3 regions of the Mesorhizobium sp. M0217 genome follow, and region 1 is predicted to be linked to each of the others. Evidence: predicted binding sites of a transcription regulator. Region 1 holds the regulator's gene; each other region holds the start of a gene.
What was found. Region 1 encodes PhoB, which activates phosphate uptake and scavenging genes when phosphate is short. Its sites were predicted from a motif close to TGTCATNNANCTGTCAT; they were not measured.
Positions count from the first base shown of each region.

Region 2: a site for PhoB is predicted at 4,605-4,621, ahead of NKJ18_RS22675 (bifunctional 2',3'-cyclic-nucleotide 2'-phosphodiesterase/3'-nucleotidase). Genes of this name have one in related genera too.
Region 3: a site for PhoB is predicted at 5,524-5,540, ahead of NKJ18_RS18495 (alkaline phosphatase D family protein). Genes of this name have one in related genera too.

Region 1 covers NZ_JAMYSN010000013.1:53,774-61,049, forward strand. Annotated here, with positions in the region: gene xylF (D-xylose ABC transporter substrate-binding protein) at 1-519, opposite strand, end outside; gene NKJ18_RS20425 (ROK family protein) at 786-2,021, shown strand; gene phoB (phosphate regulon transcriptional regulator PhoB) at 2,052-2,741, opposite strand; gene phoU (phosphate signaling complex protein PhoU) at 2,758-3,462, opposite strand; gene pstB (phosphate ABC transporter ATP-binding protein PstB) at 3,504-4,328, opposite strand; gene pstA (phosphate ABC transporter permease PstA) at 4,346-5,662, opposite strand; gene pstC (phosphate ABC transporter permease subunit PstC) at 5,659-7,119, opposite strand; gene NKJ18_RS20455 (substrate-binding domain-containing protein) at 7,216-7,276, opposite strand, start outside.
Region 2 covers NZ_JAMYSN010000016.1:46,227-53,502, reverse strand. Annotated here, with positions in the region: gene NKJ18_RS22695 (VOC family protein) at 1-358, opposite strand, end outside; gene NKJ18_RS22690 (Dabb family protein) at 414-704, opposite strand; gene NKJ18_RS22685 (hypothetical protein) at 819-953, opposite strand; gene NKJ18_RS22680 (SAM-dependent methyltransferase) at 1,213-2,463, shown strand; gene NKJ18_RS22675 (bifunctional 2',3'-cyclic-nucleotide 2'-phosphodiesterase/3'-nucleotidase) at 2,524-4,503, opposite strand; partial or broken gene NKJ18_RS22670 (NAD(P)/FAD-dependent oxidoreductase) at 4,645-5,894, opposite strand; gene NKJ18_RS22665 (5-formyltetrahydrofolate cyclo-ligase) at 6,076-6,741, shown strand; gene NKJ18_RS22660 (Lrp/AsnC family transcriptional regulator) at 6,738-7,211, opposite strand.
Region 3 covers NZ_JAMYSN010000011.1:47,159-54,434, reverse strand. Annotated here, with positions in the region: gene NKJ18_RS18520 (DUF1062 domain-containing protein) at 1-258, shown strand, start outside; gene NKJ18_RS18515 (hypothetical protein) at 276-482, opposite strand; gene NKJ18_RS18510 (M48 family metalloprotease) at 535-1,281, opposite strand; gene typA (translational GTPase TypA) at 1,525-3,354, opposite strand; gene NKJ18_RS18500 (hypothetical protein) at 3,552-3,830, shown strand; gene NKJ18_RS18495 (alkaline phosphatase D family protein) at 3,878-5,452, opposite strand; gene NKJ18_RS18490 (MFS transporter) at 5,713-6,996, opposite strand; gene NKJ18_RS18485 (TetR/AcrR family transcriptional regulator) at 7,070-7,276, shown strand, end outside.

The DNA of each region.
Region 1 (7,276 bases):
CTTGAGCACTTCCATCGAGCCCGAGAACAGGAAATCGGCATTCGGATCCGAGCCCGAGCCCTTGATGAAGACATAGTTGCCTTCGGGCTTCGCCTTGAACACTTCGCGGGCCTGCATGCGGCCGACTTCCTTGTTGTCGAAGGTCAGGTAGAAGACGTCCTTGTTCTCGATCAGGCGATCATAGCCGACGACCGGAATGCCTTCGTCCAGCGCCTTCTGCACCGCCGGGCCGATGGCCGAGGCGTCCTGCGCCAGGATGATCAGCGAGTTGGCGCCCTGCGAGATCAGGCTTTCGACGTCGGTCAGCTGCTTGCCGGGATTGGACTGCGCGTCGGCCGAAATGTACTTGTCGCCGGCGGCTTCGATCGCCGTTTTCATCGCCGCCTCGTCGGTCTTCCAGCGCTCTTCCTGGAAGTTCGACCACGACACGCCGATGACCTTGTCCTTCGCCTGCGCGACCGACATCAGCGCCAGCGACATGGCGACACCCGCCAGCATGGCGGCTGCAAATCTGTTCATTATAACCCTCCCTGCGCCGCCCACGGCGCGACAAAACCGGCCCGAAGGCCTGCACAAAGAGGCTCCATTTTTTCGAGCCTCGAAAAAATACTGGTTCAATGATAAGGCACTGTCAACATCGATTATGATGGATTCTGATGGCGTTGCCGAATTTTTTCGAGCTCCGCAATAAACAATGACAGGGCTGCCGGCGTCTGCCAATATTTGGCTGGTGCCGTCGAACGCCTTCACTATCATGAGGCGCGAGGAGGCCGGGAGGAAAACAAATGTCGGTTGGGATCCGCCACGACGATCTGCGCCGTCGCAACCGTGCGATGGTGATTTCGGCCGTGCGCCGGGCCGGCCAGCCGTCGCGGACCGAGATTGCGGCGACCACCGGCCTCAGCCATTCGACGATATCGGCAATCTCGTCTGATCTAATTCAAGAAGGCATCCTGATTGAAGGCAAGCCTGGCGAGACCGGCTCGCTGAAACGCGGCCGGCCGCAGGTCGGCCTTGGCCTCAACCCGGAAGCGGCGGCGGTCATGACCGTGGTGCTGTCGCTGAACTTCCTCTCCGTCACCGTCATCGACTATGCCGGCCAGGTGGTCGCGGAAGAACAGCGCCGGCTCGACACGCTGACCATGCCGCGCGACGAGCTGATCGGCGAATGCGTAGCAATCGTCGGGCGGCGTCTCGCGGACCCGGACCTCGATGTCCAGAGCATCGCCCGCATTGCCATGGGTATCCAGGGCATCACCGATTCGCAGGCGCGGGCCATGCTGTGGTCGCCAATCACGCCACTGACCGACATTGCCTTCGCCGACATGTTGGAAGCGGAATTCGGCATTCCTGCCACCATGGAGAACGACTGCAATATGATGGCGGTGGCCCTGCAATGGCGCCAGCCCGAGCGCTACCGCGACAATTTCATCGCGATCCTCTTGTCGCACGGCATCGGCATGGGGCTGGTGCTGAAAGGCGATCTGTTCACCGGCACCCATTCCTCGGGCGGCGAGTTCGGCCACATGATCCACCGTCCGGGCGGCGCGCTCTGCCGCTGCGGGCGGCGCGGCTGCGTCGAGGCCTATGCCGGAAACTACGCCATCTGGCGCAGCGCCAAAATGATGAGCGAAGATGCCGAGCCGGTCGATATCGGCGACGCTGATATGCGCGCACTCGCCGCGCGCGCCCGCGAAACCGATGGCCCGGAGCGCGAAGCCTATCGCAAGGCCGGTGAGGCGCTCGGCTTCGGCCTCGGCAGCCTGTTTGCGCTGATCGACCCGGCGCCTGTCGCCATGGTTGGCGTCAGCGCCGCCGCCTTCGACCTGATCGAGCCGGCATTGCGCGAAGCGATCGCCCAGACCGCCGGCGGCCAGCACTCGAAATCGATCTCCTTCGACACCGAGCCCAACGAGCTGCCGCTGATCCGCGAAGGCTGTGCCATGCGCGCGCTCGGCTTCGTCGATCAGGAGATTTTCGCGCCGGGCATTCAGGCCAAATCCGGCAAGCATGTCGCCTGAATGGCCGGCAACGGCGCGACGCGCAGCATCCTAGTCTTCCCTGATCGCGTAGCCGGCGCCGCGAATGGTACGGATGACATCCGGCATGCGGCCGTTGTTGACCGCTTTGCGTAAGCGCCCGACATGGACGTCGACGGTTCGCTCGTCGATGTAGATCGTCTCGCCCCAGACATTGTCGAGCAGCTGGCTGCGCGAGAACACGCGGCCGGGATGGCGCATCATGAATTCGAGCAGCCGGAACTCGGTCGGTCCGAGCCTGATCTCGCTCTTCTTGCGGTAGACACGGTGCGACTCGCGGTCGAGCACGATGTCGCCGACCTTGAGCACGCTGGACAGCACTTCCGGCTTGGCCCGGCGCAGCAGCGCCTTCACGCGCGCCATGAACTCCGGCGTCGAGAATGGCTTGACCAGATAGTCGTCGGCACCGGTGGACAGGCCGCGCACGCGATCGCTTTCCTCACCGCGCGCGGTCAGCATGATGATCGGCAGCCGCTCGGTTTCGGGCCGCACTCTAAGCCGCCGGCAGAGCTCGATGCCGGAAACAGCGGGCACCATCCAGTCGAGCACCAGGAGATCGGGCACGTTTTCCTGCAGGCGGATCTCGGCCTCGTCGCCGCGTGTCACCACCTCGACGTGATAGCCTTCGGATTCGAGGTTGTAGCGGAGGAGCACGCCTAGCGGCTCCTCGTCCTCCACGACCATGATGCGTGGCGCGATCATAGGCAGTTCACCCTCATCAGGCCGGCGTGGCCATCGCCGTCTCGTCCTGCTTCGGACGATTGGCGGGCAATTGCTGGCCGGTCAGCACATAATACGCATTTTCGGCGATGTTGGTGACATGATCGCCGATGCGCTCAAGATTCTTGGCGCAGAACAAGAGATGCGTGCAGGCGGTGATGTTGCGAGGGTCTTCCATCATGTAGGTCAAGAGCTCACGAAACACGGACGTGTATTTGACGTCGATGCGCTCGTCGTCATTCCTGAGTTTTGCAAGAGCTGCCGCATCGGTGGCGGCATATTCCTCGACGACGCCTTGCACCTGGATCAGCACCAGCTGCGCCATGGCATCGATGGAGTGCGAGAGGTCGCGCGGCGTGACGCTCAAGCCCACGGTGCCGACGCGTTTGGCGATGTTCTTGGCGAGATCGCCGATGCGCTCGAGGTCGCCGGCCATGCGGATCGAGCCGACCACGGCGCGCAGATCGTTGGCCATCGGCTGGCGCTTGGCGATCAGCGTGATGGCGCGGTCGTCCAGTTCGCGCTGGCGCGCATCCATGATGGCGTCGTCGGAAACGACACGCTGTGCCAGCGCATTGTCCGAATTGAGCAGCGCCCTGGTCGAGCCGCTGACCATCGAGCCTGCCAGATCGCCCATGTCGCGGATCAGCTTGCTGATCTGCCCGAGCTCTTCATCGAAGGAGGCGACGGTATGTTCACCCATGATCTTGGTCCTCGTGCCTGAAAATTCACCCGCCGGACGGCTCAGCCGAAGCGGCCGGTAATGTAGTCCTGGGTGCGCTTGTCGTCGGGGTTGGTGAACATCTTGTCGGTGGCGCCCTCCTCGACGAGATAGCCGAGATGGAACATCGCCGTGCGCTGCGACACGCGCGCCGCCTGCTGCATCGAGTGGGTGACGATGACGATCGTGTAGTTCTGGCGCAGTTCGTCGATCAGCTCCTCGACACGGGCGGTGGCGATCGGATCGAGCGCCGAGCAGGGCTCGTCCATCAGGATCACCTCCGGCGACACGGCGATGGCGCGCGCGATGCACAGGCGCTGCTGCTGGCCGCCGGACAGGCCGGTGCCGGGCTCCTGCAGGCGGTCCTTGACCTCGTTCCAGATCGCCGCCTTCTTCAGGCTCTGCTCGACGATCTGGTCCATGTCGGACTTGCGCTTGGCCAGCCCATGGATGCGCGGGCCGTAGGCGACGTTCTCGTAGATCGACTTCGGGAACGGGTTGGGTTTCTGGAACACCATGCCGACGCGGGCGCGCAGTTCGACGACATCGATGTTCTTGTCGTAGATGTCGTCTTCATCGAGCGTGATCTTGCCGGTCACCCGCGCCGAATCGATGGTGTCGTTCATGCGGTTGAGGCAGCGCAGGAAGGTCGACTTGCCGCAGCCGGACGGGCCGATCAGCGCCGTCACCTGGTTCTGGCGGACGTCGAGATTGACGTCGAACAACGCCTGCTTCTCGCCATAGAACACGCCGACCTTGTCGCCGCGCATCTTGATGACTTCGTTCGACTTGGCGTTCATTTTGTCGCCCACTGCATTCTCAAGGGACTGTTCGGTCATGATGTTCATACCAAATTGCCTTTTTTCTACCAGCGCCGCTCGAACCGGCGCCGGAGCACGATCGCGGTGATGTTCATGGCCATGAGGAAGACGAGCAGGATGATGATGGCGCCGGACATGCGCTCGACAAAAGCGCGCTCAGCCTCGTTTGCCCACATATAGATCTGAACCGGCAGCGCGGTCGCCGGATCGAAAGGCGTCGTCGGATAATCGGCGACGAAAGCGACCATGCCGATCAAGAGCAGCGGTGCTGTCTCGCCGAGCGCACGCGCCAGGCCGATGATGGTGCCGGTAAGGATGCCTGGGGCGGCAAGCGGCAGGATGTGATGGAACACCATCTGCATCTTGGAGGCGCCGAGACCTAGGGCCGCCGAGCGGATCGACGGCGGCACCGCGGCGAGGGCGGCGCGCGTGGCGATGATTATGGTCGGCAATGTCATCAAGGTCAGCACCAGGCCGCCGACGAAGGAAGCCGAGCGCGACATGCCGAGGAAGTTGATGAACACGGCAAGGCCAAGCAGACCGAAGACGATCGACGGCACCGCCGCGAGATTGTTGATGTTGACTTCGATCAGGTCCGTAAAGCGGTTCTTCTTGGCGAACTCCTCCAGATAGATGGAGGCGGCGACGCCGATCGGCAGCGCCAGCAACAGCACGATCACCATCATGTAGAACGAGCCGATGATCGCCACGCCCATGCCCGACGTTTCGGGCCGGCTGGAGGCGCCATAGGTGAACAGGCCGGTGTTGAAATGCTCGGCCATCACGCCGTCGGCTTTAAGCTTGTTCATCCAGTCGATCTGCTGGTTGGACACCTTGCGGCGCGCTTCATCGACGCCGAGGTCGATCTGGCCCTTGAAGGCCGAGTCGAGGTTCGCGGCAGCCAGGATGTCGACGTCACGCGTCCTGCCGATCACCGACGGATCGGCGGAGACGATGTCGCGCAGCTGGACGCGGGCGCCTTCCGACAGGAAGCCCTTGAGCTTCAGCATCATCGGCTTGTTGGCCGGATCGATGCCGAGCTTGGCCACCAGCGCGTTTTCGGCGAGCTTGGGATAGTTCGCCTTGATCAGCACGGTAGGGTCGGTCGCGCGCTTGCCGGAGGGATCGATCACCTTCTCGTCGAAGGTGACCGGCAGCGTCACCGTCGTCTGCCAGAAGGCGGTGTAGCCTTTCGAGACGATGGTGATCAACATGATGGCCAGGAACGCCAGGCCCACCGAGATCGCAATCACGCCATAGATGCGGAACCGGCGTTCGGCGGCATAGCGCGCCTTCAGCCCGATGTCGCGGCGCGGACGCGCGACGGCACCCGCCATCGTGTCCAGGGGGATGTCGGTCATTCGTACTGCTCCCGGTACTTGCGCACGATGTAGAGGGCGACGATGTTCATCACCAGCGTCAGCGCGAACAGCGTCAGGCCGAGCGCGAAGGCGACCAGCGTCTGCGGCGAGTTGAACTCGAGATCGCCGGTCAGCTGGTTGACGATCTTGACGGTGATGGTCGTCATCGCCTCGAACGGATTGGCCGTCAGATTGGCGGCGACGCCCGCCGCCAGCACGACGATCATCGTCTCGCCGATGGCGCGCGACGCCGTCAACAGGATGGCGCCGACGATGCCGGGCAGTGCCGCCGGCAGGATCACCCGCTTGATCGTCTCGGAGCGCGTGGCACCGAGGCCGAGCGAGCCGTCCCGCATTGCGCGCGGCACCGCGGTAATGATGTCGTCGGACAAAGAGGACACGACCGGGATCAGCATGACGCCCATCACCAGACCGGCGGTGAAGATGCTCTGGCCCTGGATGAAGGGCGAGCCGCCGGTGAGTGCCGCCGACAGGTCGCGCAAGAACGGTCCGAGCGTGACAACGGCGAAGATGCCGTAGACGATGGTCGGAATGCCGGCCAGCAGTTCCAACGCCGGCTTGACCACCGAGCGCACACCGCGCGAGGCATATTCGGACATGTAGACCGCCGACATCAGCCCGACCGGCACTGCCACCAGAAGGGCGACGGCGGCGATGTAGAGCGTGCCGGCAAGAAGCGGGATCAGGCCGAACTGACCCTGGCTGCCGCCGGAACCGGCGGCGGCGAAACGCGGATCCCACACCGTGCCGAAGAAGAAGCTCATCGGCGACACGCTCTCGAAGAAGGTGATGGTCTGGAACAGCATCGACAGCACGATGCCGACCGTGGTCAGGATGGCGATGGTCGAGGCCGCAAGCAGCCCCCACAGCATCAGCTTCTCGACATTGTTGCGCGCCCTGGCGCGCGGCGCGATCTGCCTCAGCGCATAGAAGGCGCCGGCGACCGACAGCGCGAAGGTCAGCACGGCGCCGAACAGGCCGAGCCGGTCCTGGACCTGGTTCGCCTCGACCGCGATCGGGATCATATAGTCCTGTGTGTCGCTGGCCAGTGCCACGCCCTTGGCGGCGAGCAGCGGCTGCAATTCGGCGAAAGTAGCGGGAAGTGCGGTATCGCCATCGAGCCGGCGCAGGCCCTTGGCCAGGCTCTTCACCAGGCTGGCGTCGAGCGCTTCGCTGGCCACCTTTGTGTCGGCGGTGCGCTCGGGCAAAGCGGCATGGATGTGCCGGTCGAGATAGAAGGAAGAGCCGATATCCCAGACGGCGAGCAGCAGGACGGCAGGCAGGACCGCGAGCAGAAAGGCCCACCAGCCATGATAATGCGCGCGCGAATGCGGCTTGACCTTGCCGGTATCCTGCGCCGCTGCGCGCTGGCGGCCGATCACAAAAGCGACCACGCCTATGGCGATGACTATGGCGAGTACGAGCAAGGACGACATCACCCACCCCAGGGAAAATTCAGATCGCCGCCACCGTTGCGGCAAGCGGCGAAATCAGGGCGCGGATTTGGCCCGCGCCCTGATCCGGTCGGTTGATTACATCGTCTTTCCGGCGGCGAAGGCGTCGCGCTGGCCCTGACGTTCGGCGTCGGGAGCG
Region 2 (7,276 bases), on a different contig from region 1:
GCACGTCCCCCGCCGACAGACCGGCCGAGACATAGCGCGCATGATCCGCATCGGCATCATCGGTGGCCAGCACCACGGCGGAAAAGCCCTCATCGCCCAGGCTGGCGCGATAGAGCCGGTCGCGGGCGACAAAGACATTGCCGCCGGCGATCGCACTCGCTGCCACCTGTTCATTCCCAACCGCCAGCGGTTCGAGATAGGTGCCGTCGGCAAGGAAGACGCAGCAATTTTCGGTGCCGAAGGGATGAACGCCGGTTGGCGCGACGATGAAGCCAAGCGATGTCAGCCGCGCCCGCGCCACGGCGAGGCTCGCCGTCGGCAGCACCAGATGGTCAAGCGGATGGGTCGTGCTGGTCATGCCGGCGCGGTGTGCATCATTCCCGAAATTGGTTCAAGGCCTCTTGCCGGCCCGATCAGGCCGTCGCCACGATATCGGCCGAATAGCGCAATTCGCGCAAGGGTTTGACCCGGCTGGTCGTCTCGGCATAGAGCGGGTGCGCCTTGTATGCGGCAAGCGCGGCATCGTCCTCGAACTCGGCATAGACGACCACGTCGATCGCATCCGACAGCGGATCGACCTTGGTGTTGAGCGTCACCTCGAAGAGGCTTGAATGCGGGATCTTGCCCAGTGTGAGCAAGCCCGTGCGCACGGCCTCGACATCGTCCTTGCGCCGCGCGCTGAAGAAAACGATATGCCGGATCACGCCTGCCTCCACGTTCGATTTGCGGCATGTTTTGTGTGAGCGGGACCGTCGCGTCAACCGCCACGATGTCGCGCCCGGCAATGCCGGCAGGCGACTTTGCAGAGGCGCAAAAAGCTAGGCTTTGCCGGTGACGTAGCGCACGACGCGCGACATCTCCCTGACCGTCGTGTCGAGATAGCGGCCCTGATTGTAGAGGCCGTCCCAGATCAGGAAAAAGGCGATGGCGACGATGACGATGACATAACGCATGGCTGAAACTAACGTATGTGGCTGTTCGTAACCATAGCGATTTCGCCGAGGGCCGCGCTCTCCCGCGGATTCTGGCCTCAGGCCGGCAAGCTGGGCCAGCGCCGCACGAAGCTTGCCTCTTGAAGTTTCGGCCAATGCCATGGAAGATTGTGGGGAAAATTCACGCAGGCTACGGCGTTCGCGCATGGCGAATGAAAGTGGAGGATGTGGAGGCCGGCAGATCTTGCGCCGCCCCCGCGGAAGTCCAGGGGGGTGTGAGATGGCTGTCAGGGAATACAAAGGCTTCGGCGACGCCATCAGGCTGGACGAACTCAATTTCGCCGAGATGGTCAAGGGCCTGCCGGCCAAGGCGCGCATGGTGCTGTCGGCGGCGATGAAATTGCCGCGCGGTTCGCTGAAGGTGAGGATGCCGGATGGCCGGGCGGTGCTTGTCGGCGGCAACGGACCCGGGCCGGATGCCGAGCTGGTGTTGAAGAACTGGCGCCTGCCCGGCCGTGCCTTTTCCGGCGGCACCATCGGCGTTGCCGAATCCTACATGGACGGCGACTGGGAAAGCCCTGATGTAACCAGCTTCCTCGAACTGTTCGTCGTCAACTCGGCCGTTGGGGAACGCATTGCCGGCGGCGCCAACTGGCTCATCAACACGGTCCAGCGCATCCGCCACTGGTTCAACGAAAACACCCGCACCGGCTCGAAGCGCAACATCTCGGCGCATTACGATCTCGGCAACGCCTTCTACAAGCAATGGCTCGATCCCAGCATGACCTATTCGTCGGCGCTCTATGCGACCGGCGCCAACGACCTGGAAAGCGCTCAGGCCGCCAAATACCGCGCGCTGGCCAAGGATACCGGCATCGGCAAGAAGGACCATGTGCTCGAGATCGGCTGCGGCTGGGGCGGTTTTGCCGAATTTGCCGCGCGCGAGATCGGCTGCCGCGTCACCGGCCTGACCATCAGCCGCGAACAGCACGATTTCGCCAAGGCGCGCATCCAGAAGGCGGGACTGTCTGACAAGGTCGACATCAAGCTGCAGGATTACCGAGACGAAACGGGCACTTACGACCGCATCGCCTCGATCGAGATGTTCGAGGCGGTCGGCGAAAAATATTGGCCGGTATTTTTCGGCAAGATGAAGGCGTGCTTGAGGCCCGGCGGCACCGCCGGCCTGCAGATCATCACCATCAACGAGGCCGCCTACGACACCTATCGGGCGAGGCCGGATTTCATCCAGCGCTATGTCTTCCCAGGCGGCATGCTGCCGACGCCGTCGATCCTGAAGACGCTGGGCAGCGACCATGGCCTTGCCCATCTGCGCGAGCGCGTCTTTCCGGACGACTATGCCCGCACGCTTGCCGAATGGCGCAACCGCTTCTGGGCGTCGTGGGAAAAGATCGTCCCGCTCGGCTTCGACGACCGCTTCAAGAAGCTTTGGGAATTTTATCTCCACTATTGCGAAGCCGGCTTTAGAGCCAGCTACATCGACGTGCGCCAAGTGGTCTACAAAGCCTGATCCGAAGCGTGATTGAGCGGGCGTATGCCCGCTCGTTTTCCCTGTTAGCTGCACGTTGCCTCAAAGCAGGATGCGATACTTCGCAAACCCGGATTCGCCCTCGCCGGCCGGCTCGATCTTGAGCGATTTCACTCCCGATATAAAATCCTTCGCTTTGGGGCCGGTCTCGAACACGACGCTGGTGCCGGGCAGCGGCGTGAACGACCAATTGTCGTCGGCCGAGGGATTGATCGTGCCTTCGCTGACGACGTAGCGCACGATCACGTCGCGGTTGGTGTCAGGCGCCTCGTAGATGATCTTCGAGGCATTGATGTCGGGGAAATTGCCGCCACCGCCGGCGCGGTAATTGTTGGTGGCGACGACGAATTTCGCTGCCGGATCAATAGGCTTGCCGTCGAAGCTGAGGCCGACGATGCGGTTCGAGCCGGCATTGGCGACGCCACCCTTGGCATCGTATTTCGGCAGCTGCGACAGGTCTATTCCGTAGCTGACGCCATCGATCACATCGAAATTGTAGGACGGGAATTCGGTGTCGATGAGCGCCTGGTCGGCCTTGCCCGGCTCGATCTTCCTGAAAATGCCGGCCGACATTTCCAGCCATTCCTTCACTTGCGCGCCGGTGATTTCGACGGCGCGCACCGTGTTCGGATAGAGATAGAGGTCGGCGACGTTCTTGATGGCGATGTCGCCCACCGGCACGTCGGTATAGTAGTCGGCGCCGTTGCGCCCGCCGGCCTTGAAGGGTGCTGCCGCCGACAGCAGCGGCACATCCTTCCACTGCGTGCTCTTCAATATGTCCTTGAGGTACCAGCTCTGCGCCTGGTTGACGATCTGCACCGACGGATCGTCGGCGACCAGCGCGAAATAGGAATAGAGCGGCGCCGAGGTCTTGCCGACCGGTCGGCGGACATAGGCAAGTGTCGCCTCATGGTCCGCCTTCAGCGCATCGACGACGCGCTGGTCGTCCGCCACCGTCGGCTTGTTTGCCTTGTCGACGCGCTGGTAGATCGGCCTTGCCTCCGATGTGGCCGAGGCTACGCGCCATTTCGATCCGTCCCGTTCCAGAAGCAGATCGATCAGTCCCATATGCGAGCCCCAGAAACCGCCCATCACGGCGGGCTTGCCCTGCAGCGTGCCTTTCTCGGTGTCGACGCCTTCGAGCGCCTGAAAATCCTTCTTGCCGGGGAAGACGAGATGCTGATGGCCGGTGAACACCGCATCGATGCCTTCGACGCCGGCGACGAAGAAGGAGGCGTTCTCCATGCCGTCGCCCTGCTTGATATCGATGCCGGAATGCGAGAGCGCGATGACGATGTCGGCGCCCTCCTCCTTGATCTGCGGCACCCATGCCCTGGCCGCCTCGACGATGTCGCGCGTCCTGACATTGCCTTCCAGGTTCTTCAGGTCCCAGACCATGATCTGCGGCGGCACAAAGCCGATGATGCCGATCTTGATCGGCTGCTCGGCGCCCGACCCGTCCTTGATCTTCTTGTCGAGGATGACATAGGGCTTGAGGTAGAGCTTGTCGTCGCGCGGTTTGGCGGCAAGCTCGGTGCCGCGGATCAGATTGGCGCAGACGAAGGGGAAATTGGCTCCGGCCAGCACCTTGTCGAGGAACGACAGGCCGTAATTGAACTCGTGATTGCCGAGCGTCGAGCATTCATAGCCCAGCAGGTTCATGCCCTTCATGATCGGATGCAGATCGCCTTCCTTGAGGCCCTTCTCATAGGCGATGTAATCGCCCATCGGATTGCCCTGCAAAAGATCGCCATTGTCGATCAGCATCGCATTGGTGGCTTCCTTGCGCACCGCCGCGATCAGTGAGGCCGTCCGTGACAGGCCCATCGTGTCGTTGGCTTTGTCGGCGTAGTAGTCGTAAGGCAGCACATTCACATGGATGTCGGTGGTCTCCATGATCCTCAGATGCGCCTGATTGGCCTGCGCGCGGGCGGAAAACGGATGGAGCATGATCAGCGCCCCGCTGGCGGCCGTACCGGCAAGAAAACTACGGCGGGAGACGGGGTAATTGAGATGCGGCATTGGTTTTCCTTCCCAGCGACGTGACAAGATCCCAGCCCCGGGCGGAAGCTTCGCGCCGAAAACCGGCCATGTCCATCGGGAAGTCAGTCGATCAGCAAAAGGTGACGGCTGGATGAATATCCTTGGCCGCGGTTGAGAACCTCAGCCCTTGTCATCGTCGCCCTGGGTGATCAGCCGCGCGCTGCGCTGGCCGGTGAAATAAGCGACACCGAGAGCCGGTTGCGGAAACCGATCAGGAAGTAGATATGCGCCACGCCCCACAGCCACCAGGCAAGCCATCCCGTGAGCTTGATCGAGCCGAAATCGATCGCGGCTGCCCACTTGCCGATCGTCGCCAGGTCGCCGGCATGTTTGTAGCGGAAAGGCCGCGGCGCGCCATCGCCGGCCAGCCGCGCCCTGATCGTCGCGGCGACATGCTTGCCCTCCTGCTTGGCCGAGGGCGCCACGCCGGGCACCGGTTTGCCGTCCGGCCGCAAGACATGCGCGGTGTCGCCGATGACGAAGATTTCAGGACTGTTCGGCACGGTCAGATCGGGCTCGACCATTACCCTGCCCGCCCGGTCCACCGGCGCGCCCAGCCACTCTCCCGCGGGTGAAGCCGCCACGCCGGCGGCCCACAGGATGGTTCGCGCCTGCAGATGCGTATCGCCAAAGACGACGCCTTCGGCATCGAGGCGCGTGACGGCGCGGCCAAGCTCGACCGTGACGCCCCGCCGCTCCAGCGCCTTGCGCGCATAGTCGGACAGCTTTGGCGCGAAATTGGCTAGGATCCTGTCTCCGGCCTCGACCAGCACCACACGCGCCTCACGCGTGTCGATGTTGCGGAATTCGCCGCGCAGCGTTTCATGCGCGAGTTCGACAATGGTGCCGGCAAGCTCCACGCCGGTCGGGCCGCCGCCGACGATGACCAGTGTCAGCAGTGCCTGGCGCTTGGCCGGATCGGTCTCGCGCTCGGCCTGCTCGAAGGCGAGCAGGATGCGCCGCCGAATGGTGGTTGCGTCTTCAAGCGTCTTCAGCCCGGGCGCGAAAGGCTCCCATTCGTCGTGGCCGAAATAAGCATGACGCGCGCCGGTGGCGAGCACCAGCGTGTCGTAGGGAACAGAACTGCCGTCCTCAAGCAGCACGCGTTTGCCTGGACGGTCGACGCCGGTGACGTTGCCGAGCAGGGTCGTCACGTCCTCGCGCTTGCGCAGCAGATGACGGATCGGCCAGGCAACTTCCGAGGTCGCCAGCGAGGTGGTCGCCACCTGGTAAAGCAGCGGCTGGAAAAGGTGATGGTTGCGCTTGTCGATCATGGTGATGCGCACGGGTGCGCCGGCCAGCGCCCGGGTGAGTTAGAGACCGCCGAACCCTGCGCCGACGACAACGACATGATGGCTGGTTTCACTCATCGCATTCACCCCTGTTTGTCTCTCTTTATCTAGTGATTTTTGTGCACCGCAACAATGTCGCGGCGCGCTAGACTGCCGCGCGTAAGGCTGCCCAGGACTCGTCGCCGGATGTCGCGAATGCCTATGTCGGCAAGCCTGGACGGGTATAGCCTTGCAGGGGCTGGAACCACGGGAGTGAAGCATGGCCAACGACGATGACAAAGATCGCAAAGGGCGGGCGCAATATTCTTCGCCGCCTTGCTTCATGCACGAACTCGATCCGGAATTTCGCGCGCCATTGACCGACTGGACCGATGTGCGCCGTTGGCGCAAGGCCGAGCGCGAGCGTCTGATCGCGGCACGGTTGGCGGTTTCCGCCGATGCGCGGGTGGCGATGTCGCGGGCTATCGCCGAAGGGCTCGACGCGACCATCGGCGACATTGCCGGCCGCATGGTCAGCCTCTATTGGCCGTTTCGCGGCGAGCCGGACCTGCGGCCGTGGATGGCGTCGATCAACGAACGCGGCGGCCGCACGGCGCTGCCCATCGTGATCGAGAAGGGCCAGCCGCTGATCTTCCGCGCTTATGTGCCTGGCGACCGGCTGGAAAAAGGCGTCTGGAACATCCCTATCCCCGCCGAAGGCGACCCGGTGCTGCCCGACATCGTCATCTCGCCGATCGTCGGCATCGACCCGCGAAACTACCGCCTGGGCTATGGCGGCGGCTTCTTCGACCGCACGCTGGCTGCCATGCCGTTCAAGCCATTGGTCATCGGCGTCGGCTACGAACTGCAGCGCATAGCCACCATCTACCCGCAGCCGCACGATATTCCGATGGATAGGCTGGTGACCGAGGCTGCTCAGGGCTAGGCCAGTTCCGGCTTCATGCCCATCGCCGTGCGATCGACGATCTCGCGCAGGGCAAACGACGAATTGATCTTGGTCACGTGCGGCATCGCCGACAGCCACTCCTTGTGGATGCGCTCATAGTCGACCAGATCCTTGGCGGCGATGCGCAGGATATAGTCGTATTCGCCCGACATCAGGTGGCAGGACAGCACATTGGGGCAGCGCTTGATCGCCGCCTCGAAATCCGACAGCGTCTTTTCGAATTGTCCCGACAGCGATATGTGCACGATCGCCGTCATCTGGTGGCCGAGCGCTGCATTCGAAAGCCGGGCGTGATAGCCGCGGATGGTGCCGGATTTCTCCAGATTGTCGAGCCGGCGCGAACAGGCCGACTGCGACAGGCCGACCCTTTCGGCGAGCGCCGCATTGGGTATGCGGCCATCCTTCTGCAGTGCCTCGAGAATGGCGATATCGATCCTGTCGAGCGGCATTGCTCGTGATTCCTGCGAAACTTCCTTGATTTCGCGCAACGATTATCGAAACGCGTGACCCCGCG
Region 3 (7,276 bases), on a different contig from region 1:
GAAGGCGAACCCGCAGCCGCGCTTGAAATCAGGCTTGGGCTGGAAATGCCGACATCGCTGCGGCTCGACCGTCTGCTCGCCGGCGAACTCGGCATCTCGCGGTCGCGGCTTCAGGCACTGGAGGAGAAGCTGGTGTTGACCGTCTTTCCGGAGGGAGCCAAGGCTTTGCGCAAGCCGGCTCGCGAGGGGACGACCATCCGCATCGACCTAGCCGGCGAAGCGGATCGCGAAGTCATCATCTCGGCGGCCGGAGGATGAGCCGCTGCGGCCAGGGGTTAATCGCTCTCTTCAGAGGTCGAAGCGATCAAACCCTTGGCCGCTTCGAGATCGCTGTCGGCGACCTGCACATGGGTCAGGCTTTGCCCGCTCGTATCGAGATGCGCCGAAAATGCATAAATCCCGTAGGCTTGAAGCATCGATATGCAGACCGCGGCCTCGGGCCGATTGTCGAATACCGCAGCCGTGACCAGTTTGTCGCTCATTGCGCGCCCTTAAGCTGCACCGACCACCTTGGCCGACCTTTCGAAACGCATCCTATACGGCTTCCAACTCCTTGGCATTTTTCCGTCGTTCAGACGTTCCAAGGAACCGCAGAGGAAAAGTAAGCATCCATAGATTGGGATGTGCCCTGCGCATCATTTTCCATGCGTAGCGGTCTGCCTGCTTTTCCTGATCGGGGTCTTGTCCCATTTCGACATGCTGCAGCGCATGGTGGCCTATTTCGTGATAGAGCGTTTTCTCGATCATGAATCTGCGAAATGCGTTGCCAATCCAATGTTTGGATGGGCGTCGCCAGACAATCTCGATGACCGATACTGTCTGGAGGTAAGTGCCGGCGAACTCGGGTTCGGGGATTTCCGGGATTATATAGATTCGCGAAATGCCAATCAGATCGGCTGCAGGTACATTTGCAAGCCAGTGGCCAATGTGCCGCGCCGCCTCCAAACCACTGTCGAGCTTGCCATGCTCCAGAACAGTGATGTCGCCAACTGAAGACCGCAGCCAGTCGTCCATCGCAAAGCGAACGATGCTGCGGAGCGCAGCGCGCATAAGGGGAGTTATCGGTCCTGCAAGCGAATCCGAAATATATCGTCGAGATGCATCTTCGTTAATATCGTGCAGGGCAGTAGCGAGGCCCGCCACAACCGTTGAAACTTCGCGATGGGAAACCTTACCCAGATCGATCTTTGCCAGCTCATACTCGATCGCCGGCAGTGCCGCGTTGCCAAATCCAACAAGCTTTTTGTGGGCTGCGAGCCTTCGCCGCGTGTCGTCTTGCATAAGACTCCGCACGAAATCCCGAACGGCATTTCGCACACCCGTTTCCTCGCCTCCACCCACAGCTAGCATACCGTGCGGAGGAGTGAGAGGAACGAGAATATCATGACACTATGAGCTTCCGCTGTGGTCCTTTGAAGAGACACCGCTGGGCTGGCTGGGCGCCAGGCTGCTCCCAGTGGGAAGCCTGTCCCATTCGGCGAGACGATGGGTTGGGTCGTCCCCATCTCGCCAAAACAAAAACCGTTACGCCGCGCCGACCACTTTGGCCGACTTCTCGAAGCGCTTGCGCTCGTTCGGGTCGAGATAGAGCTTGCGCAGGCGGATGGTCTTCGGCGTCACCTCGACCAGCTCGTCGTCCTGGATCCAGGCCAGCGCGCGCTCCAGCGTCATGCGGATCGGCGGCGTCAGCTTCACCGCCTCGTCCTTGCCGGCGGCGCGGATGTTGGTCAGCTTCTTGCCCTTCAGCACGTTCACTTCGAGGTCGTTGTCACGGCTATGGATGCCGATGATCATGCCCTGATAGACCTTGACGCCCGGGTCGATGACCATCGGGCCGCGGTCTTCGAGGTTCCACATGGCATAGGCCACTGCCTCGCCCTGTTCGTTGGAGATCAGCACGCCGTTGGTGCGGCCCGGCAGTTCGCCCTTGTAGGGCTGGTAGGCGTGGAACAGCCGGTTCATCACGGCGGTGCCGCGCGTGTCGGTCAACAGTTCCGACTGGTAGCCGATCAGTCCGCGCGTCGGCGCGTGGAAGACGATGCGCTGACGGTTGCCGCCCGAAGGCCGCAGCTCGACCATCTCGGCCTTGCGCTCCGACATCTTCTGCACGACGATGCCGGCGTGCTCCTCGTCGACGTCGATGACGACTTCCTCGACCGGCTCCAGCAATTCACCGTTCTCGCCCTTCTGCATGACGACGCGCGGACGCGACACGGCGATTTCAAAGCCTTCGCGGCGCATCGTCTCGATCAGCACGGCCAGCTGCAATTCGCCGCGGCCGGAAACGAAGAACGAATCCTTGTCGGGCGATTCCTCGATCTTGAGCGCGACATTGCCTTCGGCTTCTCGCAGCAGGCGGTCGCGGATGACGCGGCTGGTCACCTTGTCGCCTTCAGTGCCGGCGAGCGGCGAATCATTGACCAGGAAAGACATGGTCACGGTCGGCGGATCGATCGGTTGCGCATGCAACGCCTCGGTCACCGCCAGGTCGCAGAACGTGTCGGCGACGGTGCCTTTGGACAGGCCGGCAATGGCGACGATGTCACCCGCCTGCGCCTCTTCGATCGGCTGGCGCTCGAGGCCACGGAAAGCGAGGATCTTGGAGATGCGGCCGGTTTCGATCTGGGTGCCGTCATGGTGCAGCACCTTGACCGCCTGGTTGGACTTCAGCGTGCCGCTCTCGATACGGCCGGTAATGATGCGGCCGAGGAATGGATTGGCTTCCAGGATGGTGCCGATCATGCGGAACGGGCCGGGATGAACGGTCGGCTCCGGCACATGCTTGATGACGAGGTCGAACAGCGGCGCCAGGCCCTGGTCCTTCGGGCCTTCCGGATTTTCCGAGACCCAGCCATCGCGGCCAGAACCGTAGAGGATCGGGAAGTCGAGCTGCTCGTCGGTGGCGTCAAGCGCTGCAAACAGGTCGAACACCTCGTTGACCACTTCGACGTGGCGGGCGTCCGGACGGTCGATCTTGTTGATGACGACGATCGGCTTCAGGCCGACCTTGAGCGCCTTGCCGACGACGAACTTGGTCTGCGGCATGGGGCCTTCGGCGGCGTCGACCAGCACGATCGCCGAATCCACCATCGACAGGATGCGCTCGACCTCACCGCCGAAATCGGCGTGGCCGGGCGTGTCGACGATGTTGATGCGGGTGTCCTTCCAGTCGACCGAGGTCGCCTTGGCCAGGATGGTGATGCCGCGTTCCTTTTCGAGGTCGTTGGAATCCATGGCGCGCTCGGCGACGCGCTGATTGTCGCGGAAGGAACCGGATTGCCGCAGCAATTGGTCGACGAGGGTGGTTTTTCCATGGTCGACGTGCGCGATGATCGCGATATTACGAATTTTCATTTTGTGGTCTCGGGAGCGTTGCAGGCAGCAGGCCAGAAGGCGCCGCCTCTTTCGGTTGCGCGGCTCATACAGGGTTTTTCGCAATTGCGAAAGAGGAGGCGCACCACCAAATACTCATCAAATCTTAAGCATCTCGGTGTGAGATGGTTTTGTTAACCAAGGCGGGAACCTTTCTGGGCCCGGGTAGTTCGAAATTCATGACCGACAAACTCAACCGATTTTGGCCCCTCATCGCTTCGGTCGCATTCGCTGCCGTGCTGGCGGCCAATGCCGCTCAATCGGCCGCCACGGTGAAGGAAGCCAATCCGGCTTCGTCGCCCGACCGGACGGCCGAGCAGATGTTTGCCGACGCCCCTGATGGCGTCGACCCCGTGGTCACCGGCCCGGTCAGCGCCTCTTTCAAGCAGAGGCAGCGGGTTGCAGGCTGCGACAGCGCGGTGTGGCCGAAGATTCCGACGGTTTGCTACCCGGACTGACGGCTGCCCATTCCAGGCATAGCGATCCTTCGCACCGGCCCAAAGGCTTACGCCGACCGCACCGGATCGAGCGTCACCTTGTAAAGCTCGATGTCGTCGCGATCCATCAGCCGCACGGTCAGCTGCTCTGTCGCCCCTGAAATGTCCACCAGGCCAAAGAACTGCAGGCCGGCCGAGGGTGGCAGGTTCTGGCCCTGTTCGGTGGTCGGCGCCTTGATGAATTTCAGCTCCGGGCCGAAGGTCATGTCGAAATCATTGGGACCGAAGGTACCGGCGTGGATCGGGCCCGAGACGAATTCCCAGAAAGGATTGAAATCCTGGAACCGCGCCTTGTCGGGGTTGTAATAGTGCGCCGCCGTGTAGTGGACATCGGCGGTCAACCAGACCGTGTTGGTGATGCCGGCAGTCTTGATGTAGCGCAACAGGTCGGCGATCTCGAGCTCGCGGCCTTTGGGCAGGCCATTGTCGCCATTGCTGATGGCTTCCGCGCCGACCTTCTTGGCGCCGTCGTCCCAGACGACGAGGCCGAGCGGCATGTCGGCGGCAATGATCTTCCAGGTCGCCCTGGAATTCGTCAGCTCGCGCTTCAGCCATTTCGTCTGCTGTTCGCCCAGCATGCGTGGCTGCGGCGTCATGTCCTCCTGCATGTCGGGGCCGTTCGGGCCGCGATAGGAGCGCATGTCGAGGAAGAACACGTCGAGCAGCGGCCCATGCGCGATCTTGCGGTAGACGCGGCCGGGCTCGGACGGCTCGTAGCGGATCGTCGTCATCTCATGGAAGGCGCGCGCCGCACGCGCCGCGAGCACATGGATGGATTTTTCGGTGTAGCGGCTGTCGGCGCCGAGATTCTTCGAATCCGACCAGTTGTTCAGCACCTCGTGATCGTCCCACTGGTAGAAGGTCGGGCAGATGGCGCTCAAGGCCAGAACGTTTTTGTCCATCATGTTGTATTTCCACTGGTCGCGGTACTCATCCAGCGTCTCGGCCACCTTGCGCTTGCCGTCGATCAGGACGACGTTTTTCCACTTGCCGCCGCCAGGCAGGTCTACCTCGTCCTTCATGGCGCCATCGGCATAGATGGTGTCGCCGGAATGCAGGAACAAATCCGGCGTGTGCCTGGCGATGGTGGCGTAGGTTTTCATGCCGGTCTCATCGATTCCCCAGCCCTGGCCGGCCGTGTCGCCCGACCAGGCGAATTTTATGTCGCGCTTCGAGGCGGGTGCTGTGCGGAAACGGCCGACGATCGGTTCGGAAACGGCGTTGATATCCGACAGGTCGGCGGCAGTCATCCGGTAGAAGATATCCTGGTCGGAGGCGAGGTCGGTAAGCAGGCGCTTGACCGTGAAGTCGCTGGCCGGCGAGGTATCGAGCGGCGCCAGCCGCGTCGCATTGGCGAAGTTTTCCGTCGACGACACTTCGAACATGACGCGCGAAGGCCGGTCGGTGCGCGTCCACACCATGCCGCTCGAGGCATCGACATCGCCGGACTGGACGCCATGGGTGAAGGCCGGGCGCTGGCTGGCGCGCGAATAATAGGGCAAAGCGAGCCCCGATGCGCCGAGCAGACCGGCGGCGCTGGCAGAGGTGACGAAAGCGCGGCGGGTCAACGAGATCTTGTTCATGGCTGTCTCCTGATGGCTTCGAACGGTGCCAGCAAGCTCCAGCTTCAATGTTTCAGCCACATCCCGGGAAGATGAAACTTTGATAACAATCGACAGGTGATCTCCGCCCTTGAGGGGGGAGATGTCGCCGAAGGCGACAGAAGGGGGTCGCCTCGCTTGGAGCGCCGACCTCTGCGCAAGAGGCTGAGTCCGGTCGCACGGACCCCCTCTGGCCGCTTCGCGGCCATCTCCCCCCTGAGGGGGGAGATTAGTACCGCGCCTTACGCCGCTTGCGGCTCCGGATCGAAAGCCGGCCTGCTCGTATTGATCAGCAGCGACAGACACGCAGCCACGATCGCCGTCATGCCGGCGATCAGGAAAGCCAGTTCGTAATTGCCCTGCAATTCGCGCATGGTGCCGCCGAAGGCGGCGGCGGTGGCGGCGCCGACTTGGTGGCCGGCTACGATCCAGCCGAACACGATCGGGCCGCTGCGGTCACCGAAGGCCTCGTTGGCGAGCCTGAGCGTCGGCGGCACGGTGGCGATCCAGTCGAGACCGTAGAGCACCGCGAAGATGATCAGGCTGGTCGCCGAGAAGCCGGAATAGGGCAGATAGATCAGCGCCAGACCGCGAATGCCGTAGTAGACGCCGAGCAGCTTGCGCGGGTCGAAACGGTCGGTGAGCCAGCCCGAGAGCGTCGTCCCGATCAGGTCGAAAATGCCCATAAGCGACAGCAGGCCCGCGGCCTGTACCTCGGGGATGCCCATATCGCCGCAGAAGGAGATCAGATGCGTGCCGACCAGCCCGTTGGTGGTGAAGCCGCAGATGAAGAAGGTGGCGAACAGATACCAGAAGACGCGGGTGCCGGCAGCGCGGCGCAGCGTGTTGAGCGTATGCGCCAGGAAATTGCCTTGCGATGCCGGCGATACCGGCGGCACGTCATCGGCCCCGGCGCCATAGCGCACCATGCCGATCGAAGCGGGACGCTCCGGAACCAACAGCCAGACCAGCGGCAGAAGACAGGCGGTGGCGATCGAGACGGCGGTAGCGACGGGCTGCCAGCCGCCCGACTGGGCGAGCGATGCCAGCAGCGGCAGGAACACCAAGAGGCCGGTGGCGCTGGAGGCCGACATCAGCCCCATCACCAAGCCGCGATTGGTCTTGAACCAGCGGTTGACGATGGTGGCGCCGAGCACGGTGGCGACCGCGCCGGAGCCGATGCCGGAAAACACGCCCCAGGTGAGGAACAGGTGCCATGGCTCGGTCATCAGCAGGCTGAGCGCGGTCGAGCCCGACATGATCACAAGCGAGGCAAGCAGCGTGCGGCGCAAGCCGATACGCTCCATCAATGCGGCGGCAAACGGCCCGGTCAGGCCGTAAAGGAAGATGCCGATCGCGGCGGCAATCGAAACCGTATCGCGCCCCCAGCCGAAGCTTTTATCCAACGGCAGCATCATCACCGAGGGTGCGGAACGAAGCCCGGCCGCGATCAACAGGCAGAGGAAGATGACGCCAACCACGACGAAAGCGTAGCGCTGGCCAAACGGACGGGATTGAGCTATCATGTTACTGACCGGTACGTTGCAGGGTGAGGACCTGTATACGTACCGATCGGTAACACGTCAATCGAGTCATACCATGCCAACGGACAAAAATTTTGAACTGACCATCAAGGACGGTCATGCAGTGGCACCGCCCAAGGCTGCCAAGAAAATCCTCGACGTGGCGTACGACCTGTTCTACCGCCGCGGCATCCGGGCGATCGGCGTCGACGAGATCGTCAAGCGCGCCGGCGTCACCAAGCCCAGCCTCTACCGCAGCTTTCCCTCCAAGGACGAGCTCGCC